3 regions of the Thalassospira sp. UBA4513 genome follow, and region 1 is predicted to be linked to each of the others. Evidence: riboswitches for the same ligand, from Rfam matches in the RefSeq annotation. Region 1 holds a riboswitch; each other region holds the start of a gene.
The links. A riboswitch is a leader RNA that binds a small molecule or an ion and turns the genes downstream of it on or off. The one in region 1 is predicted to bind cobalamin.
Positions count from the first base shown of each region.

Region 1 (4,016 bases):
CCAGATGCGGGTATCCATGATCGGTTCGATCTTGGTGCGCACAATCTCCCCGCGCGAGGATGTCACAACCACTTCGGGGAATTCGCCGTAGGCAAGCGTTCCCAGAACCTCACCCTCGAACTCGACCGAAAACTTGATTTCGTCCTTGGGCCGGTTGGTGCCGGGTTCGCCACCGCGGCCCATGCGGGTTGCGGTTGCGCGTGCCAGTTCCTTGACCGGGAACGGGTTATGGGCCTGCCAGTAAAGCCGGTATTTGAATTGATAAGAATTGCCCGCCTTGGCTTCGCCATTCGGCACCCAGAAGGCGGCAATGTTATCGTGGATTTCATCGTCGGTCGGGATTTCGATCAACTGAACCGCACCGTCATTCCACTCCCCCTGCGGTTCGACCCACAGGCTGGGACGGCGGTGATAGCGCACACCATCCAGATAGTTTTTCACATCGCGATCACGCTGCATCAGACCGAAACCACGCGGGTTATTGTCACCAAAGGCCGATGCGCGGATGGTTTCCGGGTTATTGAGCTGTCGCCAGATGCGTTCACCGCCGCCAGTCCAAAGCTCCAGCCCGTCGCTGTCATGTACTTCCGGACGCCAGTCAAAGCGGAACGATTTGTTCTGTTCTGAATACCAGAACATGCTGGTCAGCGGTGCGATGCCAAGCCGTTCGATGTCTCTGCGCAAGAACAGATGTTTTTCGACATCCATCGTGACGCCTTCGCCGCGATAAAGCAGGAATTTATAAGCACCGGTGATGCTGGGGCCATCCAGCAGGGCATAGACTGTCACCGGGTCTTCGGGGTTTTTGGCCGGTTCGATAAAGAATTGACGGAAATCTGGGAATTCTTCGGGAACCGAGGTCGCGGTATTGACCGCAATGCCGCGTGCCGACAGTCCATACTGGCCTTCATCGCCAATCGCGCGGAAGTACGATGCGCCAAGAAACGCTGCCCAGTCCTGGGTTTTCCAGTCATCGCGCGCCTGATTTTCATGCAGGCGGAAACCGGCAAAGCCGCTATTGGCGGGCAACTGGCGGGCAATGCTGTCTTCGGGCATGTCAAAGTAATCGGGCTTATAGATCACTTCGCGTGCCTGACCGTTTTCCAGAAGGTACATATGCACCGGTTTGGCGAAATACATACCCAGATGGAAGAAGGTCAGCGGATAGGTGCCCGACCCGTCGGAGAACGGCGAATGGTCGCGTTTGTAATGCAGCTTGCCATGGGTGTCGTAATCGATCTTGCCGACAATTTCCGGGTTTGGCGCAACGGGCGGCTCATAGGCCGATGTGGCTATGGATTTGGCGCGTGCAATCAGATCGGCAAAATCAAACGGTTGTGCCGAACCCAGATCAAGGCCGTCGACATCTGCCAAAGCATGCTGATAGATCGACATTCCCGGCAGGATAAGACCGGCTGCCGCGATGGATTTCAAAAAGCGTCTGCGTTCAACAGAAGTCGTCATGTTCATCACATTCCTGTGGTTTGAGGTGTCGGGAAAGCATACCCGGCAGTGTGGAGGTAATCGGGATGAAACATGGCAAATTCAAGGTCGTATCAATTGCTTTTTATGCATGGAGCCTTGGCGTTAATGCCGCTGGTGGTCTGCCAATTTCCTTGACCGTGTTTTTGGTTTAATCTAACCGTGACGTGTCGGTATCCGAATATCGGATAAAGGGAATTCGATGTGGGCCGAATATTGGCTCATTAACCGAAGCTGCCCCCGCAACTGTAGGCGGCGAGCATTTTTCTGACCAATGCCACTGGGATCAACCCGGGAAGGCCAGGGAAAATGCGTTGACCCGTAAGCCAGGAGACCTGCCGACACGAAGACGACGGACCGGGCGGGGTGCCCCGGAGAATGTCGGTACGTGTCTTGGCCCAATAGTTTAGCCCAGGTTCTCTAAGCTTTAAGGCCGACATCTTCCGTCATCTCCTGACACTTTTGCCAGTCCATTGACAGCAGTAAAAGTGATGTTATGTTATAACATAACATTTGACGATGTGTTGAAACTGGATCATCCAAAACGGTCCCGGATCAGCGCATCAGCAAGAGGGAACTAAAAGTGATTAATCACGATAAACGTGTACTGGCGGTCGGGGTGTTTGCCGCTGGTCTTATTTCATCTGTTTCATTTGCGTCCGCAACCGAATATCCGCTCAGTATCGAGAACTGCGGGACTGTGTTGCAATTTGATGTGGTCCCCGATCGCGTGGTGTCGCTGGGCCAAAGCACGACTGAAATTCTTTATTCGCTGGGCCTGGCCGATAAGGTCAAGGGTACGGGGGTCTGGTTTGGCCCGGTGATGGATGAATTCAAGGATGTGAATGCATCTGTGCCGCGTCTGGCCGACAATGATCCGGGGTTCGAAACCGTTGTCGCGCAAAAGCCGCAACTGGTTGCCACCCAGTATCAGTGGCATGTCGGGCCCAAGGGCACCGTCGGCACCACCGAACAGTTCAACGAATTGTCCATTCCGGTCTACACCGCACCCGCTGATTGTGTGGGCAAGGACAATGCCGGTGGCGGTGACGGGGTGCGCCACGAAGGCTTCACCATGGATCTGATTTATCGCGAGATTTCCGATCTGGCGCAGATTTTTGATGTCGAAGATCGCGGCGACGCGCTGATTACCAGCCTGAAGGAACGTCAGGCGAACTCATTGGAACGTGTGACGGCAAGCGGCCATGACAACGTTTCCGCCGTCTTCTGGTTTTCCAGCCCGGAAATCAACAGTGATCCCTATGTGGCCGGCAAGAACGGTGCGGCGGGCTATATCGCCGGTAAACTCGGTGTTCGCAACATCATCGACAGCAATGAAGAATGGCCGACGGTTGGCTGGGAAACCATTGCGCGTGCCAATCCTGATATCATCGTGATTGGCAAGATGGGCCGTCGGCGTTTTCCGGCCGATGACTGGCAGGTCAAGATGGATTTCCTGAAAACCGATCCGGTCGCAAGTCAGATGAAGGCGGTGCGTAATGGCAATATCGTGGTGATGGACGCCCAGTCGATGGATCCGACCATCCGCCTGATCAATGGTATTGAAACGCTTGCCGAAGCCGTCGAACGACTGAGTGCTTCGAACTGACCTGCACTGCCAAAGGCGCCTGATATGCCCGGAGAATTCAATGTTTGAAACAACGCCAGTGCAGCAGCCGGTTCAGCCACCTCGGCAATCGCTGGCGGGGCGGGCATATCTTGTGCGGGCCGGTGTCAGTATTGGCGCCCTGGTTTTGCTAGTTGCCGTCATAGCGATGGCCGCGGCCAAGGGGGAAACGCACATTCCCCTTGGCACCGTGCTTCAGACCATCGCCAATCATCTTTGGCAGGCGGGCTATGACGTTGATCCGATTGATGCCGGGATCATCTGGAATTACCGGATATCGCGCGCAATGGTGGCGGCGGCCTGCGGTGCATCCCTTGCGCTATCCGGCGCAGTGTTGCAGGCGCTTTTGCGCAATAGTCTTGCGGATCCTTATTTGTTGGGGATTTCGGCCGGGGCATCGACCGGTGCGGTCAGTGTTGCCATTCTGGGGTTCGGGGCAGGCATGGTTTCCCTGTCACTTGGTGCCTTTGTCGGCGCGCTGGTGGCGTTCGGGTTTGTTGCACTTTTGGCCATTCCGGCCGGGCGCGGGGCAGGTGCCATCATTCTGGCCGGGGTTGCCGGGTCGCAACTGTTTAACGCATTGACGTCCTTCATCGTGACCAAGGCCGCCACGGCGGACGAGGCACGCGGGGTGATGTTCTGGTTGCTTGGTAATCTAAGCGGCGTGCGCTGGCCCGATGTCTATCTTGCGCTGCCGGTCGCTGTTATCGGCTTGCTGGTTTGCCTTTGGTATTCCCGTGCGCTTGATGCCTTTACCTTTGGCGTGGAATCGGCGGCATCCCTTGGTGTGCCGGTGCGCCGGGTTTATGTGGTGTTGATTGCCATTGCCGCCTCTATGACCGCGGTGATGGTCAGTATTGTCGGGTCTATCGGCTTTGTCGGGCTGGTCATTCCCCATGCCGCGCGG
Region 1 is NZ_DGMR01000019.1:113,411-117,426, reverse strand. It holds gene B2T33_RS07130 (glucan biosynthesis protein) at 1-1,464, opposite strand, end outside; cobalamin riboswitch at 1,637-1,839, shown strand; gene B2T33_RS07125 (ABC transporter substrate-binding protein) at 2,066-3,091, shown strand; gene B2T33_RS07120 (FecCD family ABC transporter permease) at 3,132-4,016, shown strand, end outside.

Region 2 (4,016 bases), on a different contig from region 1:
TTGGCCGTTGGTCGGTTTGTTGCTGGCTGGTTTTGCCATGCTACCGGCGATGCTGGTCTATTCCCTGACAGCCAATATCCTGATTTTTGCGATTGTTGCCTTGGCAGGCATGGTTTTGTTGACCGGATCAATGCATGAAGATGGCATCGCAGATTGTGCCGACGGGTTTGGCGGCGGGTTTGAGCATGCGCGCAAGCTTGAAATCATGCGCGACAGCCAGATCGGTACATATGGCGTTGTTGCCCTGATCCTGTGTTTTGGCCTGCGTCTGATTTTACTTTCTGCGGCGGGCGATGCCGGGCAGGCAGCGATCCTGTTTCTGGTGATGGCAATAACATCACGGGCGGCAATGCCAGTCGTGATGCATATCCTGCCTCCGGCGCGCGCCGATGGTTTGGGCAAGGGGGCCGGAACGCCAAATTTGATGATGGTCGGTTTGGGTGTTGGCCTTGCTTTGATCCTGTCGCTTGTTTTATCGGGTCTGTTTGCGACGATGGCCATTCTAATGGGTGGACTTTTGGCGGTGGGTATTGTTGCGGCGGTCGCGAAATGGCAGATCGGTGGCCAGACAGGGGATGTCCTGGGGGCAACCCAGATCGTGACCGAACTGTTTGTTGGTATCGCCTTTATTGCCGCCCTTTGATCAACCAGCACAGCAACAAGAAGGAATGCCGTGAGCAGTTTGAAAATAACCCGCTGGTGGCTGGTGCGTCACGCGCCCGTCCAAAATCCGAAACGGCTGGTCTATGGCCAAAGTGACATGCCTGCCGACCTTTCCGATGAAAAGGCACTGGCTGCCCTTGCCGGGCAACTGCCGGGTGATGCCGTCTGGGTAACCAGCCATCTGTCACGTACGCATGATACGGCGCGCAGTCTGCAGGCGTTCATGGATAAAGACATAGCGCCGCAGGCTGAAAGCGGCTTTGCCGAACAGCATTTTGGTGATTGGGAATTGCAGAACTGGAATGATTTGCCCAAGGGGGAAACAACACGGTTCTGGACCGACTTTGCCCGCCAACACCCCCCAAAGGGTGAAAGCTTTGCCGATGTGGTTGCCCGTGTCGGACCCGTCTTTGGCCGATTGAGTGCGGATTGGGCCGGGCGCGACATTGTCGCTGTCGTTCATGGCGGCACAGTGCGTGCCATGCTTGCCAATGCACTGGGTTTATCCCTTGAAACCGCATTGGCATTTCATATCGACACGTTGGGTCTGACCACGCTTGAATATATCGACGGTGTCGACGAACCGGGCTGGCGCGTGACCGCTGTCAATCAGCGCTTTTAAGGAGCTTAAGGCATGTTCCGTCAGGCAGAGGCCAGCTCGATATCGGATGCCATGTCATCAAGCGCGTGTTCTGCCAGATAGCGGTCAACCATATCCGGATTCAGATCATGTTTTTCGCAGATGTCGAAAACATCGCGCAGATAGGCCTGATAATAGGGCACCGGGCGGCTGCGTGATTTGCTTCGCAATTTGGCGACATTCGGGAAATCACTGGCAAAGGATGCGTTTTCAATCACCTGGATGATGGTGTCATCAATGATGGCAGCCGGCATTCCGCAATAAGTCTTGCCGCAGGCAGACAACATCTTGCTGGCAGTCGGAACGGAAATGCCCGGCTGGGAAAGCAGCTCGTTCAACTCGTCCTGTCCGAAATCCGAGATCGACATCAGGGTCACTAGGGTTGGCATATCGCGCACAAGCAACGAAAGCGCATTGACGCGAATGCCACGTTCATGGGACCAGATGATGGTTGCGATTACACCCTTTGAGGCATCCTCGGCAAAGATGTCACGCACATCGCGGCGTGCCAGAGTGATCTCGCCATCGGCTGCGCGCTGTTCAAGAAAATCCTGAAATGACCGATCAGGACTGTTCAGACGGTCCAGCAATCCCAGCCACATGTCCTTGCGAGACGATGTGGTCCAGGTTGGCGCGTTCATCTGTCGGATTTTGGATAGGTGAGAACGTATTGCCATTGGTCTTGAAAAATCCAGATTACCCCAAGAGTTTCGGTTGCAGTATTTCCTGCAGCCATCCGGGTGATGAGTCTACTTCCCGGGTTTTCGCCAGATTGCGGATTGTTCCGTCTTTAGGGTCAGGACCTATTAATTTGATTTGAATGGCAGACGTTATATTTGCAAACTCCAGCGTCAAATCCCTTGTGCGGGATACCAACCCGCCCGGCGGGCTTTTCCTTGGATTTCGCAAATATAACGTCTGCCATTCAAATCAAATTAATAGGTCCTGACCCTAGTTCCAGCGCAACGGCTTGATGTTGGCTGAAATGGTATGACCTCTCAAGCAGACAATTCTTACAAATACTGACCTTCCGATTAGGGTGGGGTGGTAACGAAGGGTTAAGTGCCGAGAATGACCTTTGGCATTTTTGGCAAACCTGCTAGGTTCGGCGCATCGTTCGGTGATGGGAAATCGGTGCAAGGCCGATGCTGCCCCCGCAACTGTATCGGGTTGGGAGATCCGGGTCGGTGCCAACGCGCCAGACCAGCCACCGGGAAACCGGGAAGGCGGATCGCTTTCATGCCCGCAGCCAGGAAACCTGCCGAAGGTGTCACTATTCGAAGGAAGGTGACGACGCAATCGGGCCTCGGTGGGAGGCCATGGCGAGGAAGAAACGGGATGACCCAGACTTTACCCCCTGACGGCCCCTCTGGCGGGACGCATCTGATCCTTGGCGGGGCGCGATCCGGCAAAAGCCGGTTTGCCGAAAACATCATTAATCAGGCGGGCGGTGGCACATATATCGCAACCGGGCGTGCCTGGGATGACGAAATGGCCAACCGCATAGATCTTCACAAAAAATCACGCGGCGATCTTTGGCAGACACTCGAGGAACCGGTCGAACTTTGTTCGGCGCTGCAGACCTGTAATGTCACAGGCGGCAAGCCTGTTCTTGTTGATTGTCTGACCTTGTGGCTGACCAATCTGATGCTTGAAGACCGCGACATTGATGCCGAGATCGCAGCTCTTTGTGATCTGGTGCCAACCCTTGTCGTGCCGGTGCTTTTTGTCTCAAACGAGGTTGGTTTTGGCATCGTGCCGGAAAATGCGATGGCGCGGGCCTTTCGCGATCATGCCGGACGCCTGCATCAACGCATTGCAGAGATTGCAGACAAGGTCACCCTTGTGGTGGCCGGCATTCCGATGTCGGTCAAATAACAACATAAATTATTGAATTTTAAGGATTTCAGAAATGGCACAATTGGGCAAAATCCCGGCAACCGTCATTACCGGTTTTCTGGGCGCTGGCAAGACAACCATGATCCGCAATATGCTGGAAAATGCCAATGGCAAACGCATCGCGCTGATCATCAATGAATTTGGCGATCTGGGTGTGGATCGAGGCATCATCAATGGCTGTGGCATTGAAGGCTGCGAAGAAGATGACGTTGTTGAACTGGCCAATGGTTGCATCTGCTGTACCGTGGCTGATGACTTCCTGCCTACCATCCAGGGCCTGATTGACCGTGAAACGCCGCCTGATCATATCGTGATCGAAACATCTGGTCTTGCCCTGCCAAAACCGTTGGTAAAGGCGTTTAACTGGCCCGAAGTCCGGTCGCGTGTGACCGTTGATGGCGTTGTGGCGGTTCTTGATGGCGCGGCCCTGCGTGATGGTCTGTTTGCCCATGATCATCACGCGGTACAGGCGCAACGCGAAGCAGACGAAAATCTTGATCATGAAAGCCCGCTTGAAGAACTGTTCGAAGAACAGCTTCACTGTGCCGATATGGTGGTTCTCAACAAGACGGACCTTCTGACCGATGCCGAACGCAGCAAGGTCGAAGCCGATATCCGTGCAGAGCTGAAAAAGCCGTCAGTCAAGATTATCGCGACCGAACATTCACGGGTTGAAAACGCCATCCTGCTTGGTCTGGGGGCTGCCGCCGAGGATGACCTTGATAGTCGCCCAAGCCATCATGACGATGGCCACGAACATGATCATGATGATTTCGACAGTTTTGTCGTATCGCTTGATGCGATCAGTGATCCG
Region 2 is NZ_DGMR01000013.1:56,808-60,823, reverse strand. It holds gene cobS (adenosylcobinamide-GDP ribazoletransferase) at 1-643, shown strand, start outside; gene B2T33_RS05765 (histidine phosphatase family protein) at 674-1,285, shown strand; gene B2T33_RS05760 (hypothetical protein) at 1,306-1,944, opposite strand; cobalamin riboswitch at 2,393-2,583, shown strand; gene cobU (bifunctional adenosylcobinamide kinase/adenosylcobinamide-phosphate guanylyltransferase) at 2,642-3,181, shown strand; gene cobW (cobalamin biosynthesis protein CobW) at 3,216-4,016, shown strand, end outside.
Region 2: it holds a riboswitch for cobalamin, as region 1 does, so the genes downstream of both, cobU (bifunctional adenosylcobinamide kinase/adenosylcobinamide-phosphate guanylyltransferase) here and B2T33_RS07125 (ABC transporter substrate-binding protein) in region 1, are expected to answer to the same signal.

Region 3 (4,016 bases), on a different contig from region 1:
GTGCTGTCGGCGCTTTTGCTGTCACAGAATAATGTTCCGGTGCTGATGCATGGCTATAACTCGCATCTGGTCAACGGGATCAGCACAGAAGTTGCCATCAAGGCGCTTAAGCTTCCGATTGCCATGTCTGCAGAAGAAGCGCGTTCTGATATCGCATCGAAGGGCTTTGCATATCTGCCGCTGCGTCACATGCATCCCAAACTGCAGGAGCTGATTGGATTGCGTCCGATTCTTGGGTTGCGCAGTCCGGTCAATACGTTACTGCGTTTGCTTAATCCGTTGCATGCGCGTGCAGCCTTCCTTGGTGTGTTTCATCCGGCGTTTCTTGATGTCCATCGTGAAACCGGCAAGCTCTTGGAACTTCCACGCATCGGTGTGATCAAGGGCGGTGGCGGCGAAGCCGAAAGAACACCCTATAAGCATGTCGATCTGCGCATGCTTGATAATGGTGAGCTGAATGATGTTCGCTGGCCCGCATTGCTGTCGAAAACCGAGAAAGACGGCGAAGAACAAAGCCCTGTGTCGCTAAAGCACTTCCTGGCTGTCTGGCGTGGCGAGGTAGAAGATATTCCTGCCGAAGCCAAGATCAAGGGCAGTGCTGCCATGGCAGCCTTCCTTGCCGGCAAGGCGGATTACATGGATGAGGCAGAAAGCCTTGTGCAGGGCTGGTGGGATAATCGCGACCGTGATGTCGGCTGATGTTCCGTGATCAAGTGAGATCGAATAAAAGGGACGGGAAACCGTCCCTTTTTTAATGCTCAGAACGATGATCCGGGTTCTTTGAGAAACGCCACTTCCTCTGCCGTTGATGGACGACCCAGTATTTCATTGCGGTGTGGATAGCGGCCAAACCGGTCAATGATCTTCTTGTGTTTCAGCTCGAACTCGGAATTGTGCTCAAGGCCGGGCTGTGAAAACAGGTCAACCGCCACTTCATGAATGATTTCGGATTCTGAGTGCATGTAGGGCATATACAGAAATGCCTGTTCCTGCGGTGTGACCAGTTTGCGATCCAGCCTCAAGGAAACAGCTTCCTGTGCCAGCACCAATGCCATTGGATCTGATGCAAAGGACTGTGGCTGATCGCGGTACATATTGCGTGAAAACTGATCAAGAACGATGATCTCGGCAAGTCGTCCATGGGCGGTTTTGCGCCAGTTAAAAAGCTCTCCGGCCGTGGCGGCGGCATGAAAATCGGCAAAGCGTTCCGCGATATGGCGATCGAGGGCTTCATCCTTGATAAACCACTGTTTTTCTTCGAGTTCCTTGAACCAGAAAACAAGAACCGTTTCAGGTTTCATAATGTTTCCACCCATCTGATTGCAGGCTTTTGCGGCCCGTCGGCAAAATTGCGGGTGATCTTCGCGCCCGGTTTAAGGCGCGTCAAGCCATCCGCAAAAAGATTGTCATGGACCATGGGGCAGGGAGTTGACAGCAATCCGTCCGGCGTGGATTATGACATTGTCTTTGGTGTTGATCCGATTGGACCAACTTAAAAGGGAACGTGGTGCGTCATGCATGACAAAGCCACGGCTGCCCCCGCAACTGTAAGCGGTCAGAGCATTGCATATGCCACTGGTGCAAACCGGGAAGGCGCATTGCTTTTCAAACCGTGAGCCAGGAGACCTGCCTTTGACTGCCGGGTGCTGATTGCCCGGTATGAAACTGTTGGACGCCGGGGTGAGCGTCAGGTTGCAGGGGTACAAACGGTCTTTTGAAGATCCGCAATCTTGCTTCCAGCCATCCTATCGTTCTTTGTCCTGACCCTGTGCGTTGGGCCGTTGGCCTGCGTGCATCGTTTGAGAAAGAGACGATTATATGTTTAAGACCCTTGGCAGGCTTGCGATTGCAAGCGCCTGCGTGCTGTCGGCGACCATGCCGGCGCATGCGCATTTTCAATTGGCCTATACGCCGAACGTAAACGTGACCAAGGCCGGGGATCAGCCGGTAAAGCTGATTTTCTGGCACCCGTTTGAAAACGGCCATGTCATGGATATGGCCGAGCCGTTTGAATTTTATGCGGTTAATCGCGGTGAGAAAATTGATCTGAAATCAACGCTTTCGCCGATTACTTTCACCGGAATTGCCAACTCGGCAGCGGCCTTTGACGCAACTTTAACACTGCGCCGCAGCGGTGATTACGTCATGGTGGTGGTCCCGGCACCGTATTTCGAAGAAAGCGAAGATATCTTCATCCAGCAGATCACGAAGTCCTATGTGAACCGCAATGAAATTCCGACCGACTGGATGGAACCGCAAGGTCTTAAAACCGAAATCCTGCCGCTTAATCGACCAACCAACATCATTGCCGGTTCGACCTTTACCGGCCGTGTGCTAAGCGAAGGCCAACCTGTCGCCGGTGTTGAAGTCGAAATCGAATACATGGCAGCAGAACCCGATATGGCCAGCAATACCCCCAAAAGCCCAACGGCATCGCCAATGCCCGGCGGTGCGGTTGTGGCCATTTCCGATGAAAACGGGTATTTCACTTTTGGTGTCCCCAAGGCAGGCTTTTGGGGATTTGCAGCACTTGGCAGCGGCCCTGAAAAAGAATTTCAGGGCAAGGAACTTTCACAGGATGCAGTCCTGTGGGTTCGCGCCTATGATGTGAAATAGGCGAGGGACAAAACAGATGCATATTGTTGATGGTGCGCTGGCACCGGAAGTCTTGATTGGCGGGGGTATTCTTGCAGTTGCCGGGCTTGGCCTTGGACTGCGTAAACTGCCAATCGATAAAATTCCTGCTACCGGGGTTTTGTCGGCAACATTCTTTGTTGCCTCGCTTATTCATGTGCCGGTGGGACCATCCAGTGTGCATCTGATCATGAGCGGTCTTGCCGGGCTCGTGCTTGGCTGGACCGCGTTTCCGGCACTTTTTGTCGGTCTCTTGCTTCAGGCGGTTTTCTTTGGCTTTGGCGGTTTGACGGTTCTTGGCGTCAATACGGTCAATATCGCCTTTCCGGCTGTGCTGGCGGGGCTTTTGTTCCGGGGAATGGTGTCGCGCAGCAACCCGGTCGCAGCCGCCGTGCTTGGTGGATGTGCCGGTGCATTTTCCATCGGGCTGACAACGGTGTTTGTCGCGATTTCGCTTGCGCTCAGCGGTGATGCGTTTGTCCCGGCGGCCAAGCTGGTCTTCTTTGCCCACATTCCGATCATGGTGGTCGAAGGGCTGGTTTCAGCGGCATCGGTATATCTGATCGCCAAGGTCAAACCGGCCTTGCTGCAACCCGCCGATCAGACATCGGGTTTCGAGATGCAGCCAGCAGCATCCTTGCGTGCAAAGCAGGCGGGCGAGGCATCCAATGGCTAGATCACTCATGCTGGTCTTTGCGCTTGGCATGCTTGTGGTCGGCACCACACCTGCACAGGCGCACAAGGTTATCGCATCCCTGTTTCCAAGCGGTTCAAACGTCGAAGGTGAAATCGGTTTCTCCAACGGTGTCATGGCCGAAAACACGCTTGTTGAGATCTTTGATCTTGATGGCAACAAGATTGATGAAGTTACCACTGATGGTGATGGTTTCTTTGTCTACACGCCAAGCCAACAAGTTGATCTGCGTTTTCGTGCCGATCTCGGGGCAGGGCACGTCGCCGAGGCAATCTTTTCCATAGCGGACCTAGCGGGTGCTGATGAGGCTGCGCAAACAGTATCGTCAAAGGCGCCGACAGCATCGGGGGCAGGGTCAAAGGCTGAGCCTGCAATTACTCACGAACAGGCAGAAATCATTGCGACCATCGTGCGTGACGAATTGCGTCCGCTCAGGCGCGAGCTCACCGCCTACAAGGAAAAGAATGATCTTCAATCGATTCTGGGCGGCATTGGCTATATATTCGGTGCCTTCGGGATCATTTATTACATCGCTGCGCGACGGCTAAGAGCAAAAGCACCCAACGCATGAGCCACCTTTTCGGACATGATCAACCCCTGAGCGTTCAGGCACATGGCGGACAATCACCGTCATTCGTCGGGACGTTCGATCCCAGGGTAAGGGGGGTCGCGGCCTGTGTTTTTGCAA
Region 3 is NZ_DGMR01000030.1:57,544-61,559, reverse strand. It holds gene B2T33_RS11855 (glycosyl transferase family protein) at 1-699, shown strand, start outside; gene B2T33_RS11850 (DUF924 family protein) at 759-1,301, opposite strand; cobalamin riboswitch at 1,452-1,648, shown strand; gene B2T33_RS11845 (DUF4198 domain-containing protein) at 1,819-2,616, shown strand; gene cbiM (cobalt transporter CbiM) at 2,633-3,310, shown strand; gene B2T33_RS11835 (cobalt ABC transporter permease) at 3,303-3,899, shown strand; gene cbiQ (cobalt ECF transporter T component CbiQ) at 3,896-4,016, shown strand, end outside.
Region 3: it holds a riboswitch for cobalamin, as region 1 does, so the genes downstream of both, B2T33_RS11845 (DUF4198 domain-containing protein) here and B2T33_RS07125 (ABC transporter substrate-binding protein) in region 1, are expected to answer to the same signal.